DNA from 2 places in the Pseudoalteromonas sp. BZK2 genome. Region 1 is predicted to be linked to the other one. Evidence: predicted binding sites of a transcription regulator. Region 1 holds the regulator's gene; the other holds the start of a gene.
The links. Region 1 encodes ArgR, which controls arginine synthesis, uptake and breakdown. Its sites were predicted from a motif close to ANTGAATANNTATTCANT; they were not measured.
Positions count from the first base shown of each region.

Region 2: argC (N-acetyl-gamma-glutamyl-phosphate reductase) is a predicted target of ArgR. The motif match lies at 3,055-3,072, and genes of this name have one in related genera.

Region 1 is NZ_JACSOG010000015.1:33,968-43,838, reverse strand. It holds gene cgtA (Obg family GTPase CgtA) at 1-776, opposite strand, end outside; gene rpmA (50S ribosomal protein L27) at 939-1,196, opposite strand; gene rplU (50S ribosomal protein L21) at 1,213-1,524, opposite strand; gene ispB (octaprenyl diphosphate synthase) at 1,935-2,906, shown strand; gene mdh (malate dehydrogenase) at 2,996-3,931, opposite strand; gene argR (transcriptional regulator ArgR) at 4,157-4,624, shown strand; gene BIZ38_RS11055 (Dyp-type peroxidase) at 4,621-5,520, opposite strand; gene BIZ38_RS11050 (ABC transporter ATP-binding protein) at 5,582-6,625, opposite strand; gene BIZ38_RS11045 (ABC transporter permease) at 6,622-8,256, opposite strand; gene BIZ38_RS11040 (Fe(3+) ABC transporter substrate-binding protein) at 8,334-9,338, opposite strand.
Region 2 is NZ_JACSOG010000007.1:105,612-115,482, forward strand. It holds gene panP (pyridoxal-dependent aspartate 1-decarboxylase PanP) at 195-1,823, shown strand; gene argE (acetylornithine deacetylase) at 1,846-2,997, opposite strand; gene argC (N-acetyl-gamma-glutamyl-phosphate reductase) at 3,219-4,229, shown strand; gene argB (acetylglutamate kinase) at 4,229-4,987, shown strand; gene BIZ38_RS06045 (ornithine carbamoyltransferase) at 4,995-5,915, shown strand; gene BIZ38_RS06050 (argininosuccinate synthase) at 5,925-7,127, shown strand; partial or broken gene argH (argininosuccinate lyase) at 7,180-9,043, shown strand; gene BIZ38_RS06060 (hypothetical protein) at 9,296-9,502, shown strand; gene BIZ38_RS06065 (hypothetical protein) at 9,521-9,871, shown strand, end outside.

The DNA.
Region 1 (9,871 bases):
GCATTATCAACCGGATTTGTGCCATCAACAGGCATAACATCAATGATATGCAGTAATACACGACAACGCTCTAAGTGTTTTAAGAAGCGAATACCAAGGCCTGCGCCATCTGAAGCCCCTTCGATTAGACCTGGGATATCAGCAATTACAAATGACTTATTCGCATCTGGGCGTACTACACCAAGATTAGGAATAAGCGTCGTAAACGGGTAATCTGCCACTTTTGGTTTAGCTGCAGAAACACTACGGATAAACGTTGATTTACCAGCATTTGGTAAACCAAGTAAGCCAACATCAGCAAGTAGCATTAGCTCTAGACGTAAGCTGCGAACTTCACCAGGTGTACCTAGTGTTTTTTGACGTGGAGCGCGGTTTGTACTTGATTTAAAACGTGCATTCCCCAAGCCATGGAAACCACCTTTTGCAACAACAACCTTTTGACCATGCTTGGTCAAATCACCTAATGACTCTTCAGTATCAACATCAATGATACGTGTACCAACAGGCACTTTAAGCGTTAAATCAGCGCCTTTTTTACCAGTCATGTTACGGCTTTGACCATTTGTGCCGCGCTCTGCTTTATGAAAACGCTCAAATTGGTAATCAATTAACGTATTTAAGTTTTCATCGGCTTGTAGATAAACGCTGCCGCCATCGCCGCCGTCGCCGCCATCAGGACCGCCATCTGGTACATATTTTTCACGTCGGAAAGATACGACACCGCTGCCGCCATCACCCGCGTCACAACGAATTTCTACTTCATCTACAAACTTCATGATTACTCACTTTAAGATTGGCTTGTTAATAACTCTATTATATACCTAAGTGCCCTATTCAGCACCCAATGCCAAGGCGCTTAGGTATATATTTATACGCACGATTATGTGCCTTAAAACAAAAAACCCCGCAAAGGCGGGGTTTTTCAAATATCGAGATGATTACTCAGCTACGATATTTACGTATTTACGGTTTAAAGGACCTTTCTGTTCGAATTGAACTTTACCATCTGCTTTTGCGAAGATAGTGTGGTCTTTACCGATACCTACGTTTGCGCCAGCGTGGAAACGAGTACCACGTTGACGAACAATGATGCTACCCGCTAGAACTGATTCGCCACCAAAACGCTTAACACCTAGGCGTTTGCTTTCTGAATCACGACCGTTACGAGTACTACCAGCTGCTTTTTTATGTGCCATTTCTCAGTACCTCTAATTAAGCGCTAATGCCAGTGATTTTAACTTCAGTGAACCATTGACGATGGCCCATTTGCTTACGAGAATGCTTACGACGTCTAAATTTAACAATCTTAACTTTCTCACCGCGACCGTGTGAAACAACCTCAGCTGTTACTTTACCACCGTTTACGAACGGTACACCGATCTCGATTTTCTCACCATCAGCAACTAAAAGTACTGAATCAAATTCAACTGCTGCACCAGTTTCAACGTCTAATTTCTCAAGACGAATTGTTTGACCTTCAGTCACACGGTGCTGTTTACCACCACTTTGGAAAACCGCGTACATAATTAACTCCGTCTGTGCGCCCTCAAATCGACGCAACTAAAATATTCTTCAATAGGGCGCGAAGTTTACGCTAATGTGCAAAAACTAGCAAGCCTCTTTTTCGATAAAATGAATAAAAAATAGCTGCATTGAGAGCAATTCAATATTTTCCCCTATTCTATCCTAAAAACACCACATGCCAAGCGGTTTTTACGATCTCATGACAATTAAATTACGCTAATAATACGCACCTTTAAAATTCAAAAAGCTGATCACTTATTAATCAAGGTTATAAATTTATCTTGGCAAAATTGATCTCAAATAAAAAACTTTACAGTGTTTTTTTACTGAATCATCACAAAATATCGAGCAAGCGCTTTTTTTGTTGTACAATCAGCCCCGTATACCCATAAATATTGGCTCGGAGATCAATGGATATAAAAGCTATCCAGACGTTAATCGAAAATGAAATGGATGACGTCAATCAACTTATACATGCCCAAATGCGCTCAGATGTCGCATTGGTTAACCAACTCGGTTTATACATAGTAAACAGTGGCGGTAAACGCGTTCGTCCTATGTTGGCCATTTTAGCGGCAAAAGCACTTGGTTATGAGGGCAAAGACCATATTACGCTTGCCACTATCATCGAATTTATTCATACCGCCACTTTATTGCATGACGACGTTGTCGACGAGTCACATTTGCGCCGTGGTACGCCTACAGCCAACGCAGAGTTTGGTAATGCAGCGAGCGTTTTGGTCGGTGACTTTATCTATACACGTTCATTTCAGCTTATGGTTGGCCTAGGTAAAATGCCAATCATGCAAATTTTAGCGGATGCAACCAATGTCATCGCTGAAGGTGAAGTATTACAGCTAATGAACTGTAATGACCCTGACACCACAGAACAAAGCTATATGCAGGTTATTTACAGCAAAACGGCAAAATTGTTCGAAGCTGCAACCGGCCTTGCTGCAATTATTACCGAGCAAGACAAACAAACCCTTGAAGCATTAAACTTATACGGTATGCATCTTGGCACTGCATTCCAATTAGTGGATGATGTACTTGATTACAACGCTGATGCCGAGCAACTTGGTAAAAATATTGGCGATGATTTAGCTGAAGGTAAACCTACCCTACCGCTTATCTACGCAATGCAAAAAGGCACACCAGAGCAAGTTAAGCTAGTACGCGAAGCAATTGAGCTTGGTAATGGTATGGACCATTTAGAAAGCATTCTAGCGGCATTAGCTGACACTAAGGCCCTTGAGTTTGCAATGCAAAAAGCTGAGCAAGAAGCTGACAAAGCAATTGCTTGTATTGCGTTCTTACCAGATACACCGTACAAACAAGCCTTAGAGAGTTTGGCCCGTATCGCCGTTGCCCGCGATCACTAAACACTATTTATTCGAGCCATTAAAAAAGCCTGCATTTGCAGGCTTTTTTGTTTTCGGCGATTTAAAAAATCGCCTATCATCTGTCGGAATTAACCGTTGATGAAATCAACACCTTCTTGGATGTCTTTGTTAAGTGTAGCTAGCATGTCGTTTTTAGCTTGCTCTTCGAATGCACTTAACTCACCGTAAGAAAGGATTTCTTCAACGCCGTTTTTACCTAGACGAACTGGGTGTGCGAAGTATGCTGCGTCACCGTTTTCAACTGCAACGTATGCGTAATCAACTACTTCTTCACCTTGTAAGCCTTTAACTAAAGACATACAGAAGCGTGCTGCAGCTGCACCCATAGAAAGAGTCGCTGAACCGCCACCCGCTTTAGCGTTAACAACTTCAGTACCTGCGTTTTGGATACGTGGAGTTAATGCCGCAACTTCTTCGTCAGTGAAAGTAACACCTTCAACTTGAGAAAGAAGAGGAAGGATTGTCGTACCTGAGTGACCGCCGATCACTGGAACTTTAACGTCAGTTGCGCTTAAACCTTTAAGTTCAGCAACAAATGCTTCTGAACGGATCACGTCAAGCGTTGTGATACCGAATACACGGCCTGCATCGTAAGTACCCGCTTTTTTGAATACTTCAGCAACGATTGGCACTGTGCCGTTTACTGGGTTAGTGATGATACCTACTAACGCTTTAGGACAGTTTTTAACGATGCCTTCAGCTAATGTTTTGATGATACCTGCGTTTACGTTGAAAAGGTCCGCACGGTCCATGCCTGGCTTACGTGGCATACCCGCTGGGATAAGAACGATATCACAACCAGCTAATGCTGCGTCTAAGCTGTCAGCACCAAAGCCTTCAACTTTAACGTCTGTTGGGATGTGAGAAAGATCAACCGCTACACCAGGAACAACAGGGGCAACATCGTATAACGATAATTCAGAACCTGCAGGTAAACTTGTTTTTAATAATAAAGACAATGCTTGGCCGATACCGCCAGCTGCGCCTAAAACAGCAACTTTCATTGGAATTCTCCGTAATTTGAGGTAGGAAATATTTGTGGCCCTAAAGATAATGAAATTAGCGACTAAAAACAAATTTATCCTGCTTATTTCGCGTATAATTTCGACCATAGTTGTAAACTTGGCTGTAAAGACACAGCATTTTGGACGACTTTGTAAACTAATACTGCATAAATATGCAGAGTTGTGTAGAATTACCCTACATTTTATGAATAAAGAAACGGCAACATGCAACCACAAGACAAACAAGAAGCACTGATCAAAGCGTTTAAAGCGCTATTAAAAGAAGAAAACTTCGGCTCACAAGGTGAGATTGTCGAAGCATTAAAAGAGCAAGGCTTTGATAATATTAGTCAAAGTAAAGTCTCTCGCATGTTAAGCAAGTTCGGTGCAGTACGTACTCGTAATGCAAAACAAGAAATGGTCTATTGCTTACCGGCTGAGATGGGTGTGCCAACAGCGAAAAGCCCGCTGCGTCAGCTTGTTATTGATATTATGCATAACGAAATGATGATTATCATTCGCACCAGTCCAGGCGCAGCACAATTAATTGCTCGTTTACTTGATTCACTCGGTAAGGCGGATGGTGTACTCGGTACCATTGCAGGCGACGACACTATTTTTATCGCCCCTGCGAAGATTTCTGAAATCGATGTGACGCTCGATCGCGTGCGCACTTTATTCGATACCGTTTAAAGTTGCTTTAAGAAGTTTACTGACGGGGCGAAAAACGCAGATCCCATATCGGCTTGAGTAAAATCGAGCCAATAATCATAGCAATCGCCCTGCCCCAAGCGACTCTTTAATACCTGCTCAAACGCATCCCCTTGCGCAGCACACGAAACCATTAAAATTCCCTGCTTATGCACATCACCAAATGGCATGCTTTGGTTTAGCAATAGTGGCTGGCCATGCTCATCTTTTAATTCACTACGAACCGCATGACTGGTTTCTACAGCAGGCACAATCAAGGTGTTATCTAGACGCGTGCGCCCCATGATTTGCTCTTGCTCTGATAACGATAAATGCTGCCAGACACTCAAATCATGCACAAAGCGCTGAACATGGATATAGCTGCCTTGGTCTTCAAAGTGACCCGGTTTGTCGATAAGTGCTGTACTACGCTTTTGACGGCCATGAGGTGTATCGCCTGCATAAATAAAGCCGTTAAAATCACGTCCATCTAAAAACCGAAAATTACGGACCTGCTCCACCAGCTCAACATCCGGTGTTAATAATTTTAGGATTTGCAGGGCAAATAGATGGTTTACATCTTCACGGTCTGAGCGAATTTGTACATACAAATCAAATGGCTGGGCACTCATCACATGATCACTGTGAGTTACATTCGGAAAGCTTTGCAATTGACTAGGAATAAACTCGGGCAAGATATGCGGCCAATACTGAGCACCAAGGGCAACCACGCACGATAGCATGGCTTCTGAGAACTGATCAGCAAACTCATCTTGAATGACGCTAACGCGTTTTAGTTTTTTACGTAATGACTCATCGTGGCCATCGTAAACATTAAAAAACAGGTGCAAACCATGTAAGTTTGCTTCAGCACAAATCCCAGATTGCGCTTGCGCCATAGTGAATCCTTAGCTTCTCGTTATTTGCACAAAGCCAAGGATTCAAGATTGTTATTTATTACTAATCATGAAAAAAATTGACTGTGTGCGGCATTATTTTTATTTTTACAGGTTGCTCAACAGCTAACACGCGGTCTTGCTCTGCAGCAACTTCACACTCTTGCCCTGCAATATTAATTCGATATACATAACGCGTACCGATAAAGCGCCTGTGCAAAATAGTTAAACTGTTTGCGTCACTGTGCGCAGCTTCACACAACTGAATATGGTGCGGTCTTATATACACTTGACCTTGCTGACAATCTGCATTGTTCGGTGTCAATGAGTGAACCACACCAAACGCCGTTTCGTATTCAGTTGGCGTTAATACTTTTGCCGTTAAGTATATGCCCGTACCAAGAAACTCTGCAACCACCTTTGAGTTAGGTTGGCTAAATAACTGCTCAGGAGAGCCTTGTTGGGCTATTTTTCCACCATGCATAACCGCAAGCGTGTCAGCAAATGCGAAAGCTTCTTCCTTTGAGTGAGTAACAAATACCGCAGAAACCTGCTGAGCTTTAATAATTCGGCGTATATCTGCAATAAGCTCAAAACGCACTTGTGTATCAATATTCGAAAATGGCTCATCAAGTAATAATAAACTTGGTTTGTAAGCAAGTGCACGGGCTATTGCCACACGTTGCTGTTGGCCACCAGAAAGCTGATGAGGGTATCGCTGTGCACAACCATCGAGTTTAACAAGGCTAAGCATTTCATCTACACGCTCTCGCTTTTGCGCTTTGCTCATATTGCTAAGACCAAACGCAATGTTGTCGCTTACCGTTAAATGAGGAAACAGCGCATAGTCTTGGAACATCATGCCAATATTACGTTTTTCCGGTGCAACAAACAGCCCACTATCGTTGACCACTTTTGAATCAATACTCATATAGCCTTGATCAGGCTGTAAAATCCCGGCAATTGCCTTTAAGGTGGTGGTTTTGCCGCAGCCACTTGCGCCAAGCAAACAGACGATTTCATCTTGTTCAACATTGAGGTTTAGTTCACTCAACACCTGAGTCGCATTGTACTGATAAGCTAAGTCTTTAATTATCAAATGACTCATGAGTGATTTTGCTCCATCGAACGATTAACGAAATACAAAGGGATTAACCCAACTAACACGATAAACAAGGCTGAAATTGACGCAAGCTCCAATTGCTCATCACTAACATATTGAAAAACATGAGTTGCTAGGGTTTCAAAATTAAAAGGTCTGAGTAATAGAGCTGCAGGTAACTCTTTCATGCACTCAATAAACACTAACAAACCAGCTGTTAAAATACCGCGTTTTAATAGCGGTAAATGTACTCGCCAAAGGGTTTGCATGGGCCCTTTGCCCATTGATTGGCTGGCCATATCTAACGATGGGCTAATACGTAAAAAACTGCTTTCAAGCGCGCCATGCGCAATCGCATAAAAACGTACAACATAAGCAAAAATCATCGCAAATAAAGTACCGCTTAAAAGTAACCCTGGTGATAGACCAAAAGGCTCAAGCCAATTATTTAATGCATCATCTAACTGAGTTAATGGAAGCAATACAGCAATCGCTAATACAGTACCAGGTAAGGCATAGCCAGTACTTGCTAAACGCCCAGGGATCAAAGGGTAAGCTTGCTTCGCAATGCGTTGATAAAACAATACCAATAAGCTCAATAGGATAGTTGCAATGCTCACCACTACAGCCACTTTAAAGCTTTGCCAAGCGTAATTAAAGAATGCCCCATTCCATGCTTCATCTGCATAGACAATGGCATATTTAACTAATACTCCAACCGGCAGAATAAAAGCCAATACCAGCACAACGGTGCAAGCCAAGCTTGCAGCCCATGCCGCACCGCCTTTTAAGCGATACAAAGTTGCGCTGTTTACGCTTGACTGACGTTCATACACAGCTTGATTGCGACGACTAAAGCGCTCAACCATGATGGTTAAAAACAAAATCAGTAACATAATACCTGATATTTTCGCCGCTGCGGTTAATGAGTAATAGCCAAGCCATGTATCATAAACAGCGGTCGTCAGTGTGCTCACAGCAAAGTAGTTAACAGTAGCAAAATCAGCCATAGCCTCCATACTGATCAATGTAACCCCTGCCACAATTGCCCCACGACCAAGAGGCAAACTAACGCGTAAAAAACTTTGTAATGGTGATAGCCCCATTAGTTGACTAGCTTGCACTAGTTTAAAAGACTGCTCTCTGAGTGCCGTTTTAAAAATTAGGTATAAGTAAGGATAGAGTACCAAGGCAATCATAAAAATAGCCCCAGTCAATGTACGAATATCAAAAAACCAGTAATCGTCTGGTGATTGCCAACCAAACCAGTCTCTGAGTGCGATCTGTACAGGCCCTGCGTAATCAAGTAAGTCGGTATACACGTAGGCGATAAGATAAGTTGGCATTGCTAAAGGCAGCATTAACGCCCATTCAAATTGCTTACGCCCAGGAAACTCGCAATATGCAGTTAACCAAGCTAACGGCAATGCTATTACACAGCTCAGCAGCCCTACCCCTGCAATGAGTATGAGAGTATTACGGGTATAATCCCACAGCACAGTATCGAAAAGGTGCTGAAATACATCTGAATCTCCTTGCAGAGATTCAAATAATAAAAAGCCTAATGGCGTAACAAGCAACAGGCCAATAAGCCAGGCTATAAGCTGCCAACGCGACAGCGAAAACTTCACATGCATAAGTGGATTAATACCAGATAAAATAAAAGCTGTTAAAAAACAGCTTTTATAAAAATGTGTTACGAGAAATATCCTCGTTATAAATCAAACTTTACTTCATCAATCAGCTTCAGTGCCACAGGGCGATATTTGCTGATCTCATCAAGAGGAAGGCTATCTTCTTTAAACTCACCCCATGATGCAACCATCTCAGATAATGCAACCCCTTGCTTTACAGGGTATTCCATATTAACGGAAGCATACATATTTTGCGCCTTATTGTCGGTCATATACTCAACCAGTTTCAAGGCATTTTCAGGGTTTTTAGCATAACGGGTCATAACAACGCCCGATACATTGATATGAGAGCCACGGTTCGTTTGGTTAGGGAAGTTAATATATACCGCTTCTGCCCATGATTTTTGCTGCTCATCTTGCATCATTTTGCCAAAATAATAGCTGTTGCCTAACGCCAGATCGCATAAACCTTCTTTTACGGCTTTGACTTGAGCTCTGTCATTACCTTGCGGTTTACGTGCTAAATTGGCTTTTACGCCCTCAAGCCATTGCTTAGTTTTTGCTTCGCCATGGTGAGCAACCATAGAAGCAACTAAACCTAAATTGTAAGGATGTTTACCAGAGCGAGTACAGATTTTACCTTTGTATTTTGGGTCTGCTAAATCTTCGTATGTTAACTCACCAAGCGCACCAACGCGCTCTTTTGCGGAGTAAACATTACGTACACGCTTGGTAAGTGCTATCCATTGACCGTCGGAATCGCGAAAAGTACTTGGCACATTCGCATTAACTACATCACTATTAATTGATTGCGTTAAGCCTAAATCTTCTAATTGAATCAGCGCACTAAAATTTGAGGTTAATACTAAATCAGCCTTGCTGTGCTTACCTTCACGCTTTACACGTTCAATCAGCCCTTTTTTGGCAAAAACCACATTGGTTTTAATACCTGTTTGCTTAGTGAAATCATCCAAAATAGGCTGAATTAAGAATGGTTGACGAAACGAGTAAATATTTACTACATCTGCAGCAAATGTAGGCGCGCTTAATAATGCGCTAAGTAATACTAAGGCTGTTTTTTTCATTTTATAGCACCTAAATAATAACAATTATCAAAATATTTTACCTAGAGTTAGGGCAAAGTGCACCCGTTTAAACTTATATTTCAATCAACATAGCTGCCATTTAGGAATTTGCATGTAAGACATATCTCACCCACATGGCAGTTATTGAGTAAAAAGCACCAGCAAACACTGCATAAAAACACTTAACCAACTGAAATTTAATGAAATATATTAAATGACAATAAAATAACCAACAGATTAAATAAGATTTTGACCTACTCAGCTTTGCCTATTTCTCTATAATTACTTACATCAACTAAGCAAGAAGCTTAATGAGTAGATGGATAAGGAAGCATTACTCATAATACCGCGGAATAAGGTTCATTAGGAGAATAAGGAATCAAGGACAGGCTCAGGAAGAGTAACGCAATGGAGTGACAACCTACGGACAGCATCAGGATGATGTGGAATGGCATAACAACAGGATGTTGTTATACAGGAAGTTCAAAAAGTGGAATAAAGGACAGGCCGTTAGGGCATCGCAACGGATTTGC
Region 2 (9,871 bases), on a different contig from region 1:
AGTATAATTTGACCGCAAATTTCATCAATAAATCATTTTTTTGTCATCGAAATTATGCCTTTTTAGCTTTATGCGAGACATTTTCGTGATATTCCAGTAAAGTTAGCCAATTTCGTAGCAACAGTGCCGCAAAAGTGTTCACCAAGATGTCCCATCATCAGGTGCATTTTTAGCTGCTAATTATGGGTATTAGGATGGATCAAAAGCGTTGTGCCGTCGCCTCTAAAGAAAGCTTGATTCGTATTTTTACGGTGCCAGAAGCACCAGACTCGACATTAAGTAAAATCGAATCTGAAATTTCTAGCAACTTAGCTGGGTTCTTAAATGAGAATATAGCTGCAATTGAAAAGCCTTTGCACGAAATTGAAAAAGACTTTCAAACGGCCACTATCCCAGAAGAGCCAACCTTTGTTTCTGATTATGCTCAAGATATTATGGAGCAGTTGGTTGCTCATTCAGTGCACACTGCTGCACCAAGCTTTATTGGTCACATGACCTCAGCGTTACCGCATTTTGTGTTACCGCTTTCTAAATTAATGGTCGGTCTAAACCAAAACCTAGTAAAAATTGAAACTTCAAAGGCATTTACGCCTCTAGAAAGACAAGTTTTGGGCATGATGCATCACCTTGCTTATGGTGAAGACGACAGCTTTTATAGCAAATGGATGCACAGTGCGAAAACGTCATTAGGCGCATTCTGTTCAGGTGGCACTGTCGCTAACATTACCGCCTTATGGATTGCCCGCAACCGTTTATTAAAAGCCAATGGTGACTATAAAGGCATTGCTGCACAGGGTTTAATCGCGGGAATGCTGCACTATGGTTACAAAGGCTTAGCTGTGCTTGTTTCTGAGCGAGGCCATTACTCATTAGGCAAAACCGTTGATCTACTGGGTATTGGTCGCGATAACATTGTCGCAATCGCAACCGGCGAAAATAATAAAGTCGATGTCGATGCGATGCGTAAAAAGGCCCATGAGCTTGAAGCGTCTGGCATTAAGGTAATGGCACTTGTGGGTGTTGCTGGTACGACTGAAACGGGCAGCATAGATCCACTTAATGAAATGGCTGATTTAAGCGAAGAACTAGGTTGTCATTTTCATGTTGACGCTGCATGGGGCGGTGCAACCTTACTTTCTTCAAATTACCGCCACCTTTTAAGCGGTATCGAACGCGCTGATTCAATTACCATTGATGCTCACAAACAAATGTATGTGCCAATGGGAGCGGGGTTAGTGTTATTTAAAGACCCTGCTGCGACGGATGCTATTGAGCATCATGCAGAATATATTCTTCGTAAAGGCTCAAAAGATTTAGGCAGTCATACCCTTGAGGGCAGCCGCCCAGGTATGGCAATGTTAGTGCATGCTTGCTTACGTGTTATTGGCCGTAAAGGCTACGAGATGCTAATTGATCGCAGTATCGTGAAAGCGCGCACTTTCGCCGATATGATCAAGCAGGATGAAGATTTTGAATTAATCTCAGAGCCTGAACTTTGCCTATTAACCTATCGTTACGTACCAAAAGAAATCCAAGCGAAACTGAAAGAAGCAGACGAAGAAACTAAATTAGATATTTACGCTTCGTTGAATCGCTTTACTGCAAGCATGCAAAAGCGTCAGCGTGAAGCGGGTCGCTCTTTTGTATCGCGTACACGTTTAACACCTGCAAAATATGACCATCAGCCCACCGTGGTTTTTCGTGTTGTATTAGCCAACCCGTTAACCTCTAAAGCAATTCTAAAAGATATTTTAGCGGAGCAAAAAGAGCTGGCGAAAACCGACCCGGTATTTAAAAAATATTTAAGTAAGTATATGGATTAACAAAGGGAGCGTGATGCTCCTGTTATTCACTAAAGCAGCTTGCTTTAATCATGTTACTGATAATCGCTTGTGATGGTTTAATTTTTTCCATCGCCAAAAACTCATCTGGCTGGTGGGCTTGGTTAATTGAGCCGGGCCCCATGACGATGGTTTCGCAGCCAAGCTGTTGAATAAAAGGGGCTTCTGTACAATAGTTTACAGCGACAGCGGGTTGACCTGAGATTTTTTCGGCCAGCTTTACAAGTGCTGTATCAGTGCTACCACTAAATGCTGGGATAGGTTCATGCATGTCGATAACGCTCACTGCATTTGGGTATTGGGCATTAATCTCTTCTGCGGCTGTTAGCAAAATCGCTTGTAGTTCTTGCACACTTAAACCAGGTAAAGGCCGCATATCAATGTGCATTTCACAACAACCACAAATGCGGTTGGCATTATCGCCACCATGAATATGACCAAGGTTCAAAGTAGGGTACGGAATTTCAAAGTGCTCAACTGAATATTTATTCTTTAATTCTTCTTTGATGATTAACAATTTTGTAATCATTTTATGCATGACTTCGATGGCGTTTAAACCACGTTCAGGATCGGAACTATGGCCTGAGCGACCAATTACTCTAATGGCTGTACTCATATGGCCTTTATGAGTAAATACCGGTGTCATATCAGTTGGCTCACCAATGATGCAGCGCGCTGGTTTTAAGTCTGGGTGGCGGCAAATTTGTTGTGCCCCCGCCATTGTGGTTTCTTCATCGGCTGTGGCTAGGATTAAAAGTGGCTCTGTTTGCTTAGTTTCATCAAGCTCGCTGATAGCCTGTAGTACAAAGGCAAAAAAGCCTTTCATATCAATACTACCTAAGCCATAAAGTTTATTGTCATGCTCGCTGAGTTTAAATGGATCGTAGTTCCAGCGGCTATCATCAAATGGCACAGTATCAGTATGACCTGCAAGCATTAAACCGCCATCTCCTTTACCGCGTTTCGCTAATAAGTTGTAACGGCCTTTGCCGTTTTCAAGCTCTGTGATTTCACATGTAAAACCCAGGCTTTCGCACCAGTCTGCGAGCAAGGTAATTACTCCTTTATTGCTCATGCATAAAGAATCTTCAATCGCACTAATTGAAGGGGCAGCAATTAGCTGCTGATACATAGATATAAAAGAGGGTAGCGACATAAAAAAATCCAAAAATAATTATTCAATCTAATTGCATAACAATATAAAAGTATTTATGATGAATATCAATTCACTTTTTGAGCATAAATATTAGTAAAGCTGTACGATGAACACGAAACGACGATAACCTGATTTGATTACTTTAGACAGTGTTTTTATTCGCAATTGAGCGAGTAATTTTAGGCGTATCGATAAACAGATTTAATAGGTAAAAGTAAGCAATGAATGTAGTGATTATTGGCGCAAGTGGTTATAGCGGCGCAGAGCTAGCAAGTTTAGTTGCTAAGCACCCCAAACTGACCCTACAAGCATGTTATGTGTCTGAAGGGAGTTTAGATAAAGGCAAATTATTAAGCGATTTATACCCTGAGCACCTTGGATTGTTAGAGTATCCACTACAACCTCTAACAGCTGAGGCTTTCCAAGATATCGAAAGCAATGCTGACTATGTATGCCTGTGTACTGATCACAAGGTCAGTGTTGATCTTGCTCCGAAATTTTTAGCCATGGGTAAAAAAGTATTCGACCTATCTGGTGGTTTCCGTTTAGCTGGGAATGAGGATTACCTGACTTATTACGGTTTCGCACATGAACACCCTACGCTTTTAGAGCAAGCAGCGTATGGTTTAGCCGAATGGAATAGCGATGCGATTAGTAAAGCGAGCCTTGTAGCTGTCGCGGGTTGTTACCCAACAGCGGCTCTTAATTCTTTAAAACCACTTAAAGAAGCAGGGCTATTAGCTGATCAAGCCATTATTGTTAATGCGGTGTCAGGTGTTACAGGCGCTGGCAGAAAAGCCAGTGTTAACACGCACTTTTGCGAAGTGTCACTTGCTCCTTATGGCTTGTTTAACCACAGACACACACCTGAGATTGAGCAGCACCTTGGTCACCCTGTGTTATTCACCCCACATTTAGGTAATTTCCCTCGCGGAATCTTAGAAACTATTTATGTGCAATTAAAACCAGGCGTAACAGTAGAGCAAGTGAGCGCGGCGTATCAAGTGTTAGCTAACGAGCCGTTAATTCGTTTACTTGGCAATAAAATTCCAAGCATTAAAGGCGTCGCTAAACAACCATTTGTTGATATTGCATGGCAGCAAAAAGGTGAGCAACTCATCGTTATGTCAGCGATTGATAACCTTCTAAAAGGCGCAGCTGGGCAAGCATTACAGTGTATTAATTTAGCCATGGGTGAACCTCACCACACTGGTTTGGTAGGAGCGCTGTAATGAAAACTTGGGTCATTAAAGTCGGTGGTGCTGTGTTAAATAGCGCAGATGCCGCAAAAGCGCTTTTTGATGTTTTAGCCTCTGAACAAGATAACTTTGTTATTGTTCATGGTGGTGGTGCCTTGGTTGATGCTTGGCTTAAAGACGCCGGCTTTGTAACTGCAAAACATCAAGGTTTACGTATCAGCCCAAATGAGCAAATGCCATATATTGTTGGTGCTCTTGCCGGTTGTGCCAATAAACAATTGATGAGCCAAGCAATCAGCGCTGGCCACAAACCTGTTGGTTTAAGCCTTTATGAAGCGGGTGTACTGGTATCTGAAAAACTTAAAGTATTGGCGCAAGTAGGTCAGTGCTCAGGGAGTTGTGACAGCGTGCTACCTAGCATGCTTGAACAAGGTCGTTTACCTCTAGTGAGCTCTATTGGTTTTGGGGAAGATGGCCAATGGTACAACGTCAATGCAGATGAAGCTGCAGCGGCTATCGCTAAAGAGCTTAATGCAGAACTTATTTTTATGACAGATGTAGAGGCTGTGCTTGATGCCAATAAGCAGCCACTACATCAACTTAATACGCAGCAAATCGAAACACTTATCCTTGAAGGAGTTATTCAGGGCGGGATGGAGGTCAAAGTAAAGACCAGCCTTCTTGCTGCCCAACATTTACGACGTGGTGTGTATATCTCAAGCTGGCTGAAGCCAGAGAACTTAGTCGCTTTATTAAAAGGCGAGCATGTAGGAACGAAAATTACACCATAGGTATTTCATGTTAAAAAATTTCTTAAATGGTCTTGAATTAGACCAAAAAGGCGCACTTAAATTACTAAACTTAGCGCAAAAAATTAAAGCAAACCCAACAGACTTCAGCCAAGCATTAGCGGGCAAATCAGTGGTTACCTTGTTTGAAAAGCCAAGTTTACGTACTCGTTTATCATTTGATATTGGTATTAATAAACTGGGTGGTCACGCAGTTTATTTAGATTCACAAAATGGTGCCATGGGCGCTCGTGAATCGGTTAAAGATTTTGCTCTTAATATCTCAACTTGGGCTGATGGCATTGTTGCTCGCGTGAATGCGCACAAAACACTGACCACACTTGCTGAATATTCATCGGTGCCTGTTGTTAATAGCTTATGTGATTTATATCACCCATGCCAAGCACTTGCTGACTTTCTAACGCTGCAAGAAGTGCATGGCGATGTTAGCAAACTAAAGCTTGCTTACTTAGGTGAAGGTAACAACGTCACACACTCTCTAATGCTATTAGCAGCCAATTTAGGCACTGATTTTGTTGCAGTTTGTCCTAAAGGCAGTTCGCCAGATTCGCAAATTCTCAAGCAAGCAGAGCAAATTGCAGCAATGAATGGCGCGTCTGTTATGGTGAGTGACAGAATTGAGGCGGCAGTTGGCGCAAATGCAGTCTATGCTGATACCTGGGTTTCAATGGGTGATAAAACACCGCTTGAGCAGGTAAAAGCTAAATATATGCCTTATCAGCTTAACCAAGCCCTATTAGAGAAAACCGGTGCGCAGACTGTACTGCATTGTCAGCCAGCGCATCGTGAGTTTGAAATTACCTCTGAGGTAATGGATGGTCCAGCATCAAAAATTATTCAACAAGCAGAGAATCGTATGCACGCGCAAAACGCTCTACTTGTCACATTATTAAATCCAAATTTTGTTTAAGGAACACCAATGAGTTCAATTAAAAAAGTCGTATTAGCCTATTCTGGTGGTCTTGATACATCGGCAATCGTGCCATGGTTAAAAGAAAACTACGGCTGTGAAGTAATCGCGTTTGTTGCTGATGTAGGCCAAGGCGCAGAGGAGCTTGAAGGCGTTGAAGAAAAAGCCATTGCTTCAGGTGCGTCGGAATGCCATATCGTAGACTTAAAAGACGAAATGGTCAGTGATTATATTTACCCAACTTTAAAAACGGGTTCTATTTACGAAGGCACTTATTTACTAGGTACGTCTATGGCGCGTCCAATCATTGCTAAAGCGCAGGTTGAAATTGCCCGTAAAGTAGGCGCTGATGCGCTTTCACATGGTTGTACTGGTAAAGGTAACGATCAGGTGCGTTTTGAGTCATGTTTCGCAGCCCTTGCACCAGATCTAAAAGTGATTGCACCGTGGCGTGAGTGGGACTTATCAAGCCGTGAATCATTACTTGATTACTTAGCTGAGCGTAATATTCCGTGCTCTGCGTCAGCTACAAAAATTTATAGCCGTGATGCTAATGCTTGGCACATTTCTCACGAAGGTGGTGAGCTTGAAGATCCATGGTGCCAACCAAGTGATCAAGTATGGACATGGACTAACTCGCCTGAGCAAGCACCTAATGAAGCAGAATATGTAACATTAAACGTTGTTGAAGGTGAAGTGGTTGCTGTTAACGGTGAGTCATTAAAACCATATGACTGCTTAGTTAAATTAAATGACATTGCTGCGCCGCATGGTGTGGGTCGTGTTGATATCGTAGAAAACCGTTTAGTGGGTATGAAGTCGCGTGGCTGTTATGAAACACCAGGAGGCACTGTGATCATGGCTGCTCTTCAAGCGATTGACGAGTTAGTGCTAGATAAATCAAGCCGTAAATGGAAAGAAGTGCTTGGTGGTGAGTTCTCTCATTTAGTCTATGATGGTCGTTGGTTTACGCCATTAAAAGACTCGATTCTTGCAGGTGCTGAATCACTGTCTAAGTTAGCAACGGGTGAAGTAGTACTTAAGCTTTATAAAGGCCAAGTCACGGCGGTACAGAAAAAATCACCGAATAGCTTATACAGCGAAGATTTCGCAACCTTCGGCGAAGATGATGTATATGACCAATCTCATGCAGAAGGTTTCATTCGTTTATTCTCGCTTTCAAGCAGAATCTCAGCACTAACGAAAAAGTAATTTAATTATTGCCCTGCATTGCAGGGCAATAGCCGAATTTGGAGACAGTTCAATGGCACTATGGGGCGGACGTTTTTCTACGGGTCCAGATGAAGCGTTTAAACAATTCAACGATTCACTTCCTTTTGATTATCAACTTGCAGAGCAAGACATTATTGGTTCAGTTGCTTGGGCTGGAGCGTTAAAACAAGTAAACGTTTTAAACCAGCAAGAATACGATGATTTAGTTGCAGCACTTAATAAGCTGTTAGATGAGGTTAAAGCGAACCCACAGGCAGTGGCTGTAGCAGGGCATGAAGATATTCATTCTTATGTTGAATCAGCACTGATTGATAAAGTGGGTGACCTTGCTAAAAAGTTACACACTGGTCGTAGCCGTAATGACCAAGTAGCAACAGATTTCCGTTTATGGTGTCGTGATACAGCTGAGCATATTCTTGAAGCAATCGCAGAGCTGAAAGGTGAGTTTATTGCCTTAGCTGAGCGTGAGCTTGGCACTATTTTACCGGGTTACACACACTTACAGCGTGCACAACCTGTGTTATTTAGTCATTGGTGTATGGCTTATGTTGAAATGCTTGAGCGTGATGAGAGCCGTTTAAGCGATGCCAAAAACCGTATGAACTATTGCCCACTTGGTAGCGGTGCATTAGCCGGTACTGCGTACCCAATTGATAGGCAAATGCTTGCCGAAGGGTTAGGCTTTACCGGTGCTACACGCAATAGCCTTGATGCTGTATCAGATCGTGATTTTGTGGTTGAGCTATTAAGCTGTGCATCGATTTCGATGATCCACTTATCGCGCATGGCTGAAGATTTAATTTTCTATAACTCGGGTGAAGCGGGCTTTATTGAGCTTTCTGATGGGGTAACATCAGGCTCTTCACTAATGCCGCAAAAGAAAAACCCAGACGCACTAGAGTTAATTCGTGGTAAAACTGGCCGCGTTTTTGGCGCATTCAGTGCCATGATGATGACATTAAAAGCGCTACCACTTGCTTACAATAAAGATATGCAAGAGGACAAAGAGGGCTTATTTGATGCGATGCCAACTTGGCTGGCATGTATTCATATGGCGCAAGCGTGTATCAAAGGCATTAAAGTTAATGCAGATAAAACATTAGCAGCTGCAAAAGGTGGTCACTCAAATGCGACTGAACTTGCTGATTATTTAGTGGCTAAAGGTATTCCATTTAGGGAAGGTCATCACATTGTTGGTACGCTCGTGCAAATGGCTATTGCACAAGGGAATAACTTAGAAGATTTAAGTTTAGAGCAATTTAAGTCAGTGCATAGCATTTTCGAATCAGATGTATATCCTGTATTAGAAATAGACGCCTGTATTAAAGCAAGACAAGCTCTGGGTGGCACCTCTCTTGAGCAAGTAACAAGTGCCATTAAATACGCAAAAAAAACAGCAAATAGCGGTACGTGACGCAACCTTAAATGATGTTGAGTCTATTGCTAAGCTAATTCAGCATTGGGCTACGGTAGGTGAAAACCTACCACGAGCTAAAAGCGACATGATTCACTCAATTAATGAGTTTGCTGTCACTGAAGTTGAAAACCAAGTTGCAGGCTGTGCCTCGCTTTATATTTACGATACTGGCCTTGCTGAAATTCGCTCGCTCGGGGTGGACCCCGAATCACGAATTGCCGGGCAGGGACGTCAACTTGTTGAACATTTGCTAAAAAAAGCCAAAAGCTTGGCGCTTAGTCGGGTAATTGTTCTGACAAGAGTGCCAGAATTTTTTGCAAGCCAAGGTTTCAGCTTTTGTAGCAAAGACAGTTTGCCAGAAAAAGTGATCAAAGATTGTGAGCTTTGCCTTCGTAAAGATAATTGCGATGAAGTGGCAATGGAATATATTTTAAAGCCAAGTAATAGCGCGGTGATCCCGTGTAAACACGTGGCTTAATTTTCCCTGGATAGGAAAAACGCACGGTTACCCCTGTGCGTTTTTTTATGTCTGAAATTTAGATTTACTGACTTTTATGATCAAAATGATCAACTTTTGTAAAAGTTGGATCGTTAATTGCTTTTATTATCAATGCGGTGGCAACGTCGCGATGAAGTATAAAAAAGCGTCAAAAAAATGAGAACGCTTAACTCAGCTTACAAGCTATTGTAAGCTGTACTGAAAAAACAATTAACTTAAAGGAATTAACTTATGCAAGTTTCAAACAATAGCCAATTGCAAATGCAAGCTTACAGCCAAATGCAACAAACAAAGCCTGCTTTGGAACAAACTACTAGTAATAAAACCCTGCAATCTGATACAGTAACTTTATCAAGTGAAGCCTTGGCTTTATCTGGTGGTGCTGAGATCCAACGCGGTGGTATCATTGTATTAGATCCGGATAAACGCCCAAATTAATTACACTATGAGTAAAAGATGTATTTAACAGAACATTTTGGTTTATCTCTTCCTGCAATGGTTGTATGGGGATTAATGATGGCATTTTTCTTTAATGCCTTTCTCTGGATTGCAAATGCTAAAAGAAATAATGTTCTGTTAATGCTATCGCTCGTGGTTTTTGCATCTTACTTTACAAGTGATCATTTATTCTCTTGGTTCGATAATTCAAGTGTTTACCTAAGTTGGGCTATCTATGATGTAATTACCTTAGCTGTAATTTTTAGTTGTACCTACTTCATTAAGGGTGTTAAGTCACCAGCATTTACCTATGTAATTTTTGTACTTTGCTCAAATACAATTCTTCAATTATTGATGTATTATGATTTA